One region of the Pseudomonas sp. CFBP 8772 genome, then DNA from elsewhere that is predicted to be linked to it. Evidence: predicted binding sites of a transcription regulator. Region 1 holds the regulator's gene; the other holds the start of a gene.
What was found. Region 1 encodes FliA, which starts transcription of late flagellar genes. Its sites were predicted from a motif close to CTAAAGTTTNNNNNNNNNNNGCCGNTAA; they were not measured.
Positions count from the first base shown of each region.

Region 2: the regulator FliA is predicted to act here: its motif matches at 2,127-2,154, upstream of IFT99_RS04990 (methyl-accepting chemotaxis protein).

Region 1 is NZ_JACYUI010000001.1:103,437-110,601, reverse strand. Features, by position in the region: gene IFT99_RS00485 (chemotaxis protein CheA) at 1-1,295, opposite strand, end outside; gene IFT99_RS00480 (protein phosphatase CheZ) at 1,440-2,228, opposite strand; gene IFT99_RS00475 (chemotaxis response regulator CheY) at 2,248-2,622, opposite strand; gene fliA (RNA polymerase sigma factor FliA) at 2,866-3,609, opposite strand; gene fleN (flagellar synthesis regulator FleN) at 3,606-4,439, opposite strand; gene flhF (flagellar biosynthesis protein FlhF) at 4,557-5,900, opposite strand; gene flhA (flagellar biosynthesis protein FlhA) at 5,912-7,165, opposite strand, start outside.
Region 2 is NZ_JACYUI010000002.1:291,654-298,818, reverse strand. Features, by position in the region: gene IFT99_RS04990 (methyl-accepting chemotaxis protein) at 38-2,014, opposite strand; gene IFT99_RS04985 (LysR substrate-binding domain-containing protein) at 2,234-3,154, opposite strand; gene IFT99_RS04980 (NorM family multidrug efflux MATE transporter) at 3,319-4,701, shown strand; gene IFT99_RS04975 (putative bifunctional diguanylate cyclase/phosphodiesterase) at 4,736-6,406, opposite strand; gene rep (DNA helicase Rep) at 6,608-7,165, shown strand, end outside.

The DNA of each region.
Region 1 (7,165 bases):
AGATTGGACACGGCCTTGGACATGGCTTCATCGGCGCTGTTGGCGCCCAGGCGCACCAGGCGGTTACGCACCAGCACCAGTTCACCGACCATGTTCATGATTTCGTCCAGCCGCGCGGTGTCGACGCGCACGGTGGTTTCGGCTTCAGCCGGCGGTTTTTCGCTGGCCGCCGGAGCAGCAGCACGCGCCGGAGCAGGCGCAGAGGCAGGCGTCGCTTTGGCCGGTGCCGCCGCAGCAGGCGTCGGTTTGGCAGGTTCGGCTTTTGCGACGGGCTCAGGCTTGTTGGCCGGTGCCGCGGCGGCCACCGCAGGTTCGAACTTGCCTTTGCCGTGCAACTGGTCCAGCAGGTCTTCGAATTCGTTGTCGGTGATTTCGTCCGAGGCCGCCGCTTTCGACGGGGCCGCAGGTGCAACCGGCGCGGCAGGCGCAGCGGCAGCAGGAGCAGCATGAGCCGCGGCGTCAGGAGCAGCAGTACCAACGGCATCCGGCGAGAACGAGCCTTTGCCATGCAACTGATCCAGCAGCGACTCAAATTCGTCGTCAGTGATTTCGTCACTGGCCGGTGCGGCAGACGGCGTCACGGCCGCCGGCGGTTGCACGGCATCGACGGCGAACTGGCCTTTGCCATGCAACTGATCGAGGAGTGATTCGAATTCAGCGTCGGTGATTTCATCGCTGGCCGCAGCGCCGGCCGGTGCAGCGGGAGCCGCTGCCGCCGGTGCTGCCGCGACAGGTGCGGCTGCCGCAGGGGCAGAGGCAACCGGTGCAGGACCGCCCGCCGCTTGCGCCTTGACGGCGTTCAGCGAATCCAGAAGCTGTTCGAATTCAAGGTCGGTGATGTCTTCGGACGGCGCTTCAGCCACCGGCTCTTCGACCACCGGGGCTGCAGCCACTTCCTCTTGCGAAGCAGGCTCGGCCAGGCGAGCCAGCGCGGCCAGCAATTCAGGTGTGGCGGGGGTAACGCTGGAGCGCTCGCGCACTTGACCGAACATGCTGTTGACGGTGTCGAGTGCTTCAAGGACCACGTCCATGAGCTCCGAGTCGACGCGGCGTTCACCCTTGCGCAGGATGTCGAACACGTTCTCGGCGATGTGACAGCATTCAACCAGCTCGTTGAGCTGGAGGAAGCCGGCGCCCCCTTTTACAGTGTGAAAACCGCGAAAAATTGCATTGAGCAGGTCCGCATCGTCCGGCCGGCTTTCCAGCTCGACCAACTGCTCTGACAACAGCTCGAGAATCTCGCCGGCCTCTACCAGAAAATCCTGAAGGATTTCTTCATCGGCGCCGAAGCTCATTGGGGGGTGCTCCTAAAATTAACCGTCAAACCGATCCGGAGGCTGCACTGACGGCCTGCGCGCATTGCTTTCGTCGAAGCATTGGCGCGCGGGTCCAGCAGCCACTTTCACAGAAAACCTGAAGACCGAGACAGAATGACCGAATCAGAATCCGAGGCTGGATAGCAGATCGTCAACATCATCCTGTCCGGATACAACGTCTTCACGTTTATCGGCATGAATCTGCGGACCTTCACCCTTGGAGTGAAGTTTTTCTTGTTCTTTTTGCTGACGGAACATTTCCTGGTCGTGCTCGATGCCCGCGAAGCGGTCCACCTGGCTCGCCATGAGCACCAGCTTGAGCAGATTGCGCTCGACTTCGGTGACCAGCGTGGTCACGCGCTTGATCACCTGACCGGTGAGGTCCTGGTAATCCTGAGCGAGCAGAATGTCGTTCAGGTGCGCGGAGACTTCGGTGGTCTCTTTCTCGCTGCGGGTCAGGAACACATCGACGCGGCGGGCCAGATCACGGAACTCTTCGGCGCTGATTTCGCGGCGCATGAAGCGTCCCCAATCGGCGCTCAACGCCTTGGCGTCGTCACTGAGCCCGTGCATCAACGGCGTGCTCTGCTCCACCAGGTCCATGGTCCGGTTGGCCGCGTTTTCGGTCAGCCTGACCACGTACGACAGCCGCTCGGTGGCGTCGGTGATCTGGGAGACCTCCTCGGCCTGGGGCATGTTCGGGTCGATCTGGAAGTTGACGATCGCGCTGTGCAGCTCGCGCGTCAGTTTGCCGACTTCCTGATACAGGCCGCGGTCGCGGGTCTGGTTAAGCTCATGGATCAGTTGCACGGCGTCGCCGAACTTGCCTTTTTCAAGGCTCGCGACCAGCTCTTGTGCGTGTTTCTTCAGGGTTGACTCAAAGTCACCCATTGTCGAATCTTTGGAATCCATAGCGCCCTCGCAGCGGACATCAGCTATTGACGCGCTCAAATATTTTTTCGATTTTTTCTTTGAGCACTTGCGCGGTGAACGGCTTCACCACGTAGCCGTTCACACCGGCCTGAGCGGCTTCGATGATCTGCTCGCGCTTGGCTTCGGCAGTCACCATCAGCACCGGCAGACTGCGCAGACGCTCGTCGGCACGCACCTGACGCAACAGGTCGATGCCGGACATGCCCGGCATGTTCCAGTCAGTGACGAGGAAGTCAAAAGCGCCGCTTTGCAGCATGGGCAATGCGGTGAGTCCGTCATCTGCTTCGGCCGTGTTGGTGAACCCAAGGTCACGCAACAGGTTTTTTATGATCCGCCGCATCGTTGAGAAGTCATCAACGATGAGGATTTTCATGTTCTTGTCCAATTCGACCTCCAAGCAGTCTTTAACGCGTTCAGCACCTGAACGCGCGTCCAATCAATACCGTCTGTGCCGAACATGAAAAGGGGTTTCAATCGACCGGAACGAGCGCAGCGAAACCGGATCATCTACGACCCGGTTCGACCGACTCCTGCCGTGTCTCTTTTGCTTCCCGCTCACGTCTTGCACAGCCGGTCTTACAAGCAAAACACGCAGGCCTCATGGCCTGCGCCTGATTCACGAACGTGCGCGCCACTCGCCAAGACGACCGCGCAGCCGCGCCGCGCATTGACTGTGCAGCTGGCTGACACGCGATTCGCTGACCCCCAGGACCTCACCGATTTCCTTGAGGTTCAGCTCTTCGTCGTAGTACAGCGACAAGACCAGGCGTTCACGTTCGGGCAAGTTGGCGATCGCCTCGGCCAGCGCGGCCTGGAAGCGCTCGTCTTCCAGATCCCGCGACGGTTCGAGGGACTGGCTCGCGCCGTCCTCGTGCAGCCCTTCGTGTTCGCCGTCCTGCAACAGGTCGTCGAAACTGAACAGGCGGCTGCCCAGGGTATCGTTCAAAATCCCGTAGTAATCGTCGAGACTCAATTCAAGTTCGGCAGCAACCTCGTGATCTTTAGCGTCACGGCCGGTTTTTGCTTCGATTGCACGAATCGCGTCGCTGACCATGCGCGTGTTGCGGTGGACCGAGCGCGGTGCCCAGTCCCCCTTGCGCACTTCGTCGAGCATCGCGCCACGGATACGAATACCCGCGTACGTCTCGAAACTGGCCCCTTTGGTGGAGTCGTATTTGGTCGAGACTTCGAGCAAGCCAATCATGCCCGCCTGAATCAAATCCTCGACCTGCACACTGGCCGGCAGACGCGCCAGCAAGTGGTAGGCGATTCGTTTGACCAGCGGTGCATAACGCTCGATCAGCTCATACTGGGAGTCTTTGGACGATTTGCTGTACATGCGATAGCCACTTGCTGTCATGAGACGGGCCCTGCGCTGGTGTGATGCACGAGGCGTTCTACGAAAAATTCCAGGTGACCGCGCGGGTTCGCCGGCAGCGGCCAGGTGTCGACTTTCTGCGCGATGGCCTTGAACGCCAGGGCACATTTGGAACGCGGAAACGCTTCGTACACGGCGCGCTGTTTCTGCACGGCCTTGCGTACGCATTCGTCGTACGGCACGGCGCCTACATACTGCAGGGCCACGTCGAGAAAACGGTCGGTGACTTTCGTCAGCTTGGCGAAGAGGTTGCGCCCTTCCTGCGGGCTCTGGGCCATGTTGGCCAGGACGCGGAAGCGGTTCATGCCGTAATCGCGGTTGAGCAGTTTGATCAGGGCGTAGGCGTCGGTGATCGACGTGGGCTCGTCGCACACCACCAGCAGCACTTCCTGGGCGGCGCGGACAAAGCTCACGACCGACTCGCCGATGCCGGCGGCCGTATCAATGACCAGCACATCGAGGTTGTCGCCGATGTCACTGAAAGCCTGAATCAGCCCGGCATGCTGCGCCGGGGTCAGGTGGACCATGCTCTGGGTGCCCGATGCCGCCGGCACGATGCGTACGCCGCCCGGGCCCTGCAGCAGGACATCGCGCAGCTCGCACCGCCCTTCGATGACATCAGCCAGGGTGCGCTTGGGGGTCAGACCCAACAATACGTCGACGTTGGCCAGACCCAGATCGGCGTCCAGCAGCATGACGCGACGTCCCAGCTCGGCCAGCGCCAGTGAAAGATTCACTGAAACGTTGGTCTTGCCTACGCCACCTTTGCCACCGGTCACCGCGATAACCTGTACGGGATGCATGCTGCCCATGTTAATTGTTTACCTTGTCTTGCTTAGACCTAAGCCACATGTCGGGCTGCACGTTCAGTGCCTGAACAATGCCTGGCAGACCATCGATGCAGGAAAATTCCACTGTCATTTCTCTACCTAGCCCGCACGCTTGCCGGTGCTGTGATAAAGATCCGCAAACATATCCGCCATCGCTTCCTCGCTAGGCTCCTCCTGCATCTGCACACTCACAGCCCGGCTCACCAATTGGTGCCGACGCGGCAAATGCAGATCATCCGGTATCCGTGGGCCATCCGTGAGATAGGCCACAGGCAGTTCGTGTGTCACGGCCAGGCTGAGCACTTCGCCGAGGCTGGCCGTTTCGTCGAGCTTGGTCAGGATGCACCCGGCCAGGCCGCAACGTTTGTAACTGTGATAAGCCGCTGACAGCACCTGCTTCTGGCTGGTTGTTGCCAGCACCAGGTAGTTGCGCGCCTTGATGCCACGGCCGGCGAGGGTTTCCAGTTGCAGACGCAGTGCCGGATCGCTGGCTTGCAGGCCGGCGGTGTCGATCAACACCACGCGCTTGCGCAACAGCGGCTCCAGCGCCTGTGCCAGGGACTGGCCCGGGTCGACGTGGGTGACCGGTACATTGAGGATCCGGCCCAGGGTTTTAAGCTGTTCCTGAGCGCCAATGCGGAAACTGTCCATGCTCACCAGCGCGATATTTTGCGCGCCGTATTTCAACACATATCGGGCCGCCAGTTTAGCCAGCGTGGTGGTTTTACCCATGCCGGCAGGGCCGACCATGGCAATCACACCGCCCTCTTCCAGCGGCTCGATGTCCGGCGTGGCAATCATGCGGGCCAGATGGGCCAGCAGCATGCGCCAGGTGTGAGCCTGATCACCGGATTCCGGGACCATCGCCAACAGATCGCGGGACAGTGGGCCGGAGAGGCCGACACGCTGCAGACGGCGCCACAGGTTGGCCTGCTGCGGACGGCTGCCTTGCAGCTGGTTCCAGGCCAGCGAGCCCAGCTGGACTTCCAGCAGTTCGCGCAGGCCGTTCAATTCGGAGCGCATCGCTTCGTAGGCACGGTCGCCGACGGCAGGCTCGGCGTTGCGTTCGGCACGCTCGGCGGCAACAGCGGCGTGGACCGACGGGCGAAACGGTTCTTCCAGGGTCGGTTCGATCTGCTTGCTGTCATCCATCGCCAGACCGACGAACAACTGGCGATTGGCGACAGTGTCCAGCTCGCTGCGGTGGGTCAGCTCCGCCTGAGCGGTGACGATGCGCGACTGAGTCTTGCGCAGCTCTTCTTCGAGTTCGATGTTCGGCACACGGGGGGCCAGCGCAGACAACTTGTAGTCCAGGGCCGCGGTCAGTTCCACGCCGCCGGCGATCCGCCGGTTCCCGATGATGGCGGCTTCAGCGCCCAGCTCATCGCGAACCAGTTTCATGGCTTGTCGCATATCGGCGGCGAAAAAACGCTTAACTTGCATGACTCACTACCTCAGCCGTTAGGCCCGACAGTCGCTACGATGGTGACTTGCTTATTGTCAGGAATTTCCTGGTAAGCCAAAACATGCATATTCGGTACAGCCAACCGTCCAAAGCGGGACAACATGGCGCGAACCGGACCTGCGACCAACAAAATAACCGGCTGCCCCTGCATCTCCTGACGCTGCGCCGCTTCGATCAACGAGCGCTGAAGTTTCTCAGCCATGCTCGGTTCGAGGAGAACGCCTTCTTCCTGACCCTGACCTGCCTTCTGCAGACTATTTAGCAATATCTGTTCCAACCTTGGTTCAAGGGTGATCACAGGCAGCTCCGGCTCAATGCCGACAATGCTTTGGACGATTGCGCGGGACAATCCGACCCGTACTGCAGCCACCAGCGCGGCGGTATCTTGACTACGCGCAGCGTTGTTGGCGATAGCCTCGGCGATGGAGCGGATGTCGCGAACCGGTACCTGTTCGGCGAGCAGCGCCTGCAGCACCTTCAGCAGGGCCGACAGCGACAGCACACCCGGGACCAGCTCTTCCGCCAGTTTTGGCGATCCCTTGGCCAGCAGGGTCATCAATTGCTGGACTTCCTCGTGGCCGATCAGTTCATGAGAGTGCTTGTAGAGAATCTGGTTCAAGTGGGTCGCCACCACGGTACTGGCGTCCACCACGGTGTAACCGAGGGATTGCGCCTGGGCGCGCTGGCTGATTTCGATCCACACGGCCTCCAGGCCAAACGCCGGGTCTTTGGCAGTGATGCCGTTGAGGCTGCCAAATACCTGGCCGGGGTTGATGGCCAGTTCGCGGTCGGGGTAGATCTCGGCTTCGGCCAGGGTCACGCCCATGAGCGTCAGGCGATAGGCGCTGGGCGCCAGGTCGAGGTTGTCGCGAATGTGCACGGTCGGCATGAGGAAGCCCAGCTCCTGGGAGAGCTTCTTGCGCACGCCCTTGATCCGCGCCAGCAGTTGCCCTCCCTGGTTGCGGTCCACCAGCGGAATCAGGCGGTAACCGACTTCCAGGCCGATCATGTCGATCGGGGTGACGTCGTCCCAGCCCAGCTCCTTGGATTCCTGCGCGCGGGTCGGCGATGGCAGCAGCTCTTGTTGACGCTTGACCTCCTGCACCGCCGCGAGCTTGACCTGGTTCTCTTTCTTCCACAGCAGGTACGCGCCGCCTGCGGCGACCAGGCCGAGGCTGATGAAGGAGAAGTGCGGCATGCCCGGAACCAGGCCCATGACGATCATGATCCCGGCGGAAACCGC
Region 2 (7,165 bases), on a different contig from region 1:
GGCGGGTTTGCTCAAGCGCCTAGGCAGCTCTCCCGCCTCACCGAAACCGATCCACTTCTTTCTGCAAGTCAGACGCGACCGCGTTCAGCTCTTGAGCGGTGATCGCGAGGTTCGACACGACTTCGCGTTGCTCGCTGTTCGCCAGGGCGATGCTTTGCAGGTTGGCGCTGAGCAGCGTTGCGGTGTTGCTCTGCTCCTGGGTCGCCGTGGTGATGGACGTGAATTGCTCACCGGCCGAGCGGCTTTGTTCGTCGATCTGGGCCAGCGCTGCTGCGACTTTGGCGTTGCGCGCGAGACCTTCCTGCATCAGCGCGTTGCCTTGCTGCATAGTGCTGATGGCATTGCTGGTCTCTTGCTGGATGCTGCTGATCATTCCGGAGATTTCATCGGTGGCCTGGCGCGTACGTGATGCCAGGCTGCGAACTTCATCCGCCACTACCGCAAAACCCCGGCCTTGCTCGCCGGCGCGTGCGGCTTCGATCGCGGCGTTAAGGGCCAGAAGGTTGGTCTGCTCGGCGATCGAGGTGATGACGCTGACAATCCCGCCGATCTCTTGCGAGCGCTGGCCCAAGGTATCGATCACCGTCGCGGTGCTGCTCAGCGAGCCTGCAATTTGCTCCAGCGAGGCCGATGCTTCCTCCATGGACGTACGACCGATGCGCGTCTGCTGGGCATTGCCCTGGGCCATGCGTTCGGTGGTGCCCATGTTGTCGGCGATGGTCAGGGCCGTGGCGCTGAACTCCTCCACTGCACCGGCCATGCTGGTGATTTCGCCGGATTGCTGTTCCATTCCGTCATAAGCGCCGCCCGACAAGCCGGACAGTGCGTTGGCGCGGGTGCTGACTTCCTGCGCGGCCGTGCGAATGTGGGACACCATGGTTTCCAGCGCCTGGCCCATCGTGTTGAAGCTGCCTGCCAACTGACCAATTTCGTCATGGCTGGAAATGTTCAGACGTGCACTCAGATCACCTGCGCCGAGGGCTTCTGCCTGACTGACCAGCGCCGACAGCGGCCGTAGCTTGCTGCGCAACAGCCAGATCGCGGCGCCGACAGCGATCAACATCGCCAGAAGGCTGCCAATTGCCAATTGCGTGCCGACGCTCCAGGTCACTGCGCTGATTTCATCCTTGGGCATCGTCGCCAGAACCGTCCACGGGCCGCCGGCAAACTTCTCGCCGACGGTGTAGAAATCTTCACCGGCGTCCTGCCAGAAACGCCCAACGCTCGGCGTCTTGGCGAACTCGGCCAGCGTGGTGCTTGCCTGATCCAGGTCCTTCACGCCCGCAGGCGGCACCAGCCATTTGTTCTGCTCATCAAGCAACGCCAGCGAACCGGTGGAACCGATGCGGAAGTTTTTCAGGTTGTCGAACTGCGCCTTCTGCGCGTCGGTGTAATCGAAGCCGACGAACAACACGGCGATGACCTTTCCGCTGGCGTCACGCACCGGGCTGTACTGCGTCATGTACAAACGGTCGAACAACAGCGCGCGACCGACGTATCCCTGCCCGGCCAGCAGCTTTTCGTAGGCCGGATGCTTGTGATCCAGCGAGGTGCCGAGGGCGCGCGAGCCGTCCTGCTTGCTCAGGGACGTGCTGACGCGCACGAAGTCGTCGCCGCTGCGAACGAAGACCGTCGCCACGCCGGCCGTCATGTTTTTGAAGTCGTCGACTTCAGTGAAGTCGTTGTTCAGCGCGTTGCCGTTGAGCAGTAATGCAGGGGTCTGCACGCCCGCGACCGCAATCTGCTGATCACCCTGCAGGCTCAGGCCGGCCGAAAAACGCTTCTCGAACAGACCGCTCAGACGCAGGGTGCTGTCGCGCAACGTGCTGTGGAAGGTGTTCAACTGGTCGGCGAGCAACCGGGCTTCGCTGCTCATGTGCTCCTCACGGATGACCAGATTTGCCGAGTCCAGTGAGCGCAGGGCAAACAGCGTGCTGCCGCTGATGACGACGGCCAGAATAACGGCCAGGGCAATGCCGAGTTGCGAGGCAATTCGGGCGCGAGGCTGAGGCATGGGTGCTCCTTGCCGAACGACTGGGCCGTCCTGGATCTCAGGAACACCATTCGGACGAATTCTAATAGAGGGAATCGATGAGCCGATTGAGGTGAACCGGCTCTGCAATACACCTTCGGCGGACAAACGAAATACTTGAGTCCTACATCGTTTCAGGACGGAATTAATCCCCTCTTTGGCTGTCCTGCGTCCGCTTTCGATGGCCGAGCGCTTTACGGCTCACTCCAGAATCGTCACGTCCGGCAATTCCATCGCCTGCACCTCGCCCTGCAAAAAGTCACTCAACCGCCGCATACGCTCGCCGCCCGGCCGAGTCTTTGGCCAGACAAGGTAGTAGTTTTCCCCGCTGACCACCGCTGTGCGCCAAGGCAGGCTCAGTCGGCCCTGGGCGACATCCTCCGCCACCATCAGCAGATCGCCCATGGAAACGCCGTAACCCCGGGCCGCCGCAATCATGCCCAGCTCCAGCGTGTCGAAGACCTGCCCTCCCTTGAGCGAGACCCGGTCAGACAAATCCATGTGCTCCAGCCATCGGCGCCAGTCGCGACGGTCGGGCGTGGGATGCAACAGTTCGGCGCCAGCCAGTCGCTCGGCATCCCAAGGCTCATCATCCAGCAGCGTCGGCGCGCCCACGGGAATCAGCAGCTCAGGGAACAGGTAGGTCGCCTCCCACTCCGGCGGGAAGTGCCCATGGCTGAGCAACACCGCGCAATCGAATGGCTCCTGGGTGAAGTCGACGCTGTCGATGTCCATCCAGGCGCTGGTCAGCTGGACTTCGTTGCCCACCTGCAGATGGCGGAAACGACTCAGCCGCGCCAGCAACCAGCGCATGGTCAGGGTCGATGGAGCCTTCATGCGCAAGATGCCCTCCTCCGCCATCAACGCGCTGCAGGCTCGCTCCAAGGCCAAAAAACCTTCCCGTACGCCCGGCAGCAACTCACGCGCGGCCTCGGTAAGCTGCAGATTGCGACCGTTGCGGCGAAACAGACGGCAGGCGAAATGCTCTTCGAGCGTGCGGATATGCCGACTGACCGCGCTTTGGGTGATCGACAGCTCTTCAGCGGCACGCGTGAACGAACTGTGTCGCGCAGCGGCTTCAAACGCGCGCAGGGCATACAGTGGCGGAAGGGTGCGTGACATCGACGGGTATCCCTCAGGCAGTCGGGCAGGTGAGATCACTCTACTAAAGAAATATCAGGATGAGTTTTACTCATGCGAGAGATCGCATTTATCCCTTTGTGCATCCCCGCCTGAATCCCCACAATGACCGGCCTGCCAACACCAGTAACCCGAGCGCAAAGACCATGCACCAGCACGCCTTCAAAGAACTGTGGATCATCCTGCGTCTGGCCGGGCCGCTGATTGCTTCGCAGATGGCGCACATGCTGATGGTGTTCACCGACACCGTAATGATGGGCAAACTGGGCCCGGAATCCCTGGCCGGTGGCGGGCTGGGTGCGGCGAGCTATAACTTCGTGTCGTTCTTCTGCGTGGGTGTCATGGCCGCGGTCGGCACGTTGGCTGCCATCCGCAAGGGCGCGAACGATCACGCAGGCGTCACACGCTTGACCCAGGCCGGCTTGTGGCTGGCATGGGGCATGGCGCTGATTGCCGCGCTGATCCTGTGGAACCTCGAGCCGATTCTGCTGCAGTTTGGTCAAGATGAAGCCAACGTGCACATGGCCAGTGAATTCCTGATCACGCTGCCATTGGCGCTGCCCGGCCTTCTGAGCTTCATGGCCCTGCGCGGATTCACCAGTGCGCTGGGGCGCGCCACACCCGTGATGGTGATCAGCCTGGTGGGCGTGGCGCTCAACTTCGGGCTCAATTACGCCTTTATCCACGGACTGTTCGGCCTGCCGCACTGGGGCCTGATGGGCATTGGCCTGGTCACGGCCATTGTCACCAACGCCATGGCCCTGGCCCTCGCACTTCACATTCGTTATCACAGCGCCTACGCGGCGTACCCCCTTCACAAAGAACTGATGAAACTCTCGCGCAGCTGCCTGAAAGAGCTGTGGCGCCTGGGCCTGCCCATTGGCGGCACGTACGCGGTGGAAGTCGGGCTGTTCACCTTTGCGGCGTTCTGCATGGGGGCCATGGGCAGCACCCAGATGGCCGCGCACCAGATCGCCCTTCAATCGGTGTCGATGGCGTTCATGGTTCCGGTCGGGATTTCCTACGCGGTGACCATGCGCATCGGCTTGCACTACGGGGCGGGAAACCTGCTGCTGGCGCGCACTGCCGGACGCATGGGGATTGGTTTCGGCGGGCTGCTGATGCTGTCGTTTGGCATTCTGTTCTGGGTCGCGCCCCACGCCGTCATCGGGTTGTTCGTGGACGTCAACGATCCGAAATACCAGGGAGTGGTCGAGCTGGCGGTGAAGCTGCTGGCCATCGCCGCCTGGTTCGAGATTCTCGACGGCACGCAGACCATTGCCATGGGTGCCATTCGAGGTTTCAAGGACGCAAAAACCACGTTCCTGATCGGGCTGGCGAGCTACTGGGTGGTCGGCGCGCCGTTGGCGTGGGGCCTTGGGTTTTTGGCGAACCAGGGCGCGGTGGGCGTGTGGTGGGGACTGGCGATCGGCCTGCTCTGCTCAGCGGTCGCACTGACCTGGGCATTCGAGCGCAAGACGGCGCGGCTGCTGCGCAAAGAGGCGACGGGCGTTGTGGTGATGGGGTAGGCGAACTCAGACCTGTAGGGCCGTGCGTGGCTCCTCAAGTCCCCTGCAGTCCCTTTCTCTGCACCTGATGCATCGCCAGATACTCCGTCAGCTCTGGCAACGCAAGCGGGTGGCTGATGAGAAACCCTTGGACCTGATCGCAGTTGAAGCTGCGCAGCAAGGCCAGTTGCTCAGGGGTTTCAACACCTTCGGCCACCACTTCGAGGCTGAGGTTGTGGGCCAGGTTGATCATGGCGTGGACCAGCTTGCGGTTTTCCTCGCGCTGCTCCATTTCACCGACAAAGCTCTTGTCGATCTTCAGCAGCGTGATCGGCAGGCTATTGAGGTGCACGAAGGATGAAAACCCGGTGCCGAAATCGTCCAGCGAGAAGCGCACCCCCAGGCGACCCAGCGCGTCCATGGTCTGCCTGACCAGGTCACTGCGGCGCATGACCGCCGTTTCGGTCAGTTCAAATTCCAGCCATTGCGCGTCAATGCCGCGATCGGCAATCAATCGGCTGAGCGTTGCGAGCAACTGGTTGTCCTGGAATTGACGGAATGAAAGGTTGATCGCCATGTGCAGCGGCGGTACGCCTTTCTCGCGCAACGCCTGCATGTCTCGGAGCGCACGGGCGATGACCCAGTATCCCAGCGGCACGATCAGCCCGCTCTGCTCGGCCAATGGCACGAATTCACTCGGCGGCAACAGCCCACGTTCAGCGTGGCGCCAGCGCACCAGTGCCTCAAGCCCCAGAATGTGCCCGGTGTTCAGGCACAGGCGCGGTTGGTAATGCAGCTCCAGCTCGTCGCGACGCAAGGCGCGGCGCAGCTCGCTTTCCAGGTCGGCGAGGCTTCGGGCATTGCGGTTGATGCGTTCGTTGAAGACGTGAAACGTGCAGCCCTGCGTGCCTTTGGCCTGCTGCATGGCGATATGCGCATGCCACATCAAGGGATCGGCGCCGCCATTGATGCGCGCATAGGCGATGCCCAGGCTGCACCCGATCAACAGGCTTTCGCCATCGACCCAATACGGTTCGGACAAGGCTTCGGTGATGCGCTCGGCAATGGACTCCGCCCGCTCAGGGGCACGTCGAGTGTCGATCAGAAGGGCGAATTCATCGCTGCCCAGTCGTGCCAGTTGATCGCACGCTTCCAGTTGGCCTTTCAGCCGCGCCACGACTTGCAGGATCAGTCGATCGCCTGCCTGATGACCCAACGCGTCATTGGCGCGGCGGAAGTTGTCCAGGTCCAGATGCCCAAGGGCCAGACCTCGACCGTCGAACTCGGCCAGCCGGGCGGCCAACAGGGTCTGAAAGCCCTGGCGGTTGGCGATACCGGTAAGAGGGTCCTGCTCTGCGAGGCGATTGAGCGTGGTTTCCAGCACGCCCCGTTCGCGCACATGACGCAGACAACGGCGCAAGGCCTGCGGAGTGAGCGCATCGCGCACCAGCCAGTCGCTGACGCCGACGGGCTCTTCGTCCGGCTCCGTGTCAAAAAGCAATACGGTGGGCCAGTTGCATTGGCCGGCGGCGGGCTGAAGGGCTTCAGTGGTGAAAAGGATTCCAGGGGCTGCGAGGTCTGTTTGATCGCCAACGGCGTCCCAGCTCGACGCGCAGTCCAGGACGGCGGCGTCTACGAGCGGCGCCAGGCACTCGCGCAACGATGCCGGCCATTCGGGCGTGTCCGCCAGAAGCAGCAAGCGCAAGGGTTCGACAGGCGTAGACAAGCTAACTCCCCACACAAACGTAAAGACCTTGGCGCACCCCCGAATGAGGGTCGTCAAACGCGATAATCATCCGCAGTAGGCAAATGTAACAAAACGGCGAAATATAGATAGCGCGGCGCATCACAGTGTCGGACGGTGGCTGCGAAATCCGCTGACCCTGTTAAAATGCCCGCCCTTTTCAAAGCGACCCCACTTTTCCCCATGTCCCGACTCAATCCCCGGCAACAGGAAGCCGTGAACTACGTCGGCGGCCCTCTTTTGGTGCTCGCCGGCGCTGGCTCCGGCAAGACCAGCGTGATCACACGCAAGATTGCCCACCTCATCCAGAACTGCGGCATCCGTGCCCAGTACATCGTCGCCATGACCTTTACCAACAAGGCGGCGCGGGAGATGAAGGAGCGCGTCGGGACCCTTTTGCGCAGCGGCGAAGGGCGCGGCCTGACCGTTTCGACGTTTCACAACCTGGGCCTGAACATCATCCGCAAGGAACACGCCCGTCTGGGGTACAAGCCCGGGTTCTCGATCTTCGACGAGACCGACGTCAAGGCGCTGATGACCGACATCATGCAGAAGGAATACTCGGGCGACGACGGCGTCGACGAGATCAAGAACATGATCGGCGCCTGGAAAAACGAACTGATTCTGCCGCCCGAAGCCCTCGCCAATTCGCGCAACCCCAAGGAACAGACCGCCGCCATCGTCTACAGCCACTACCAGCGCACGCTCAAGGCGTACAACGCGGTGGATTTCGACGACCTG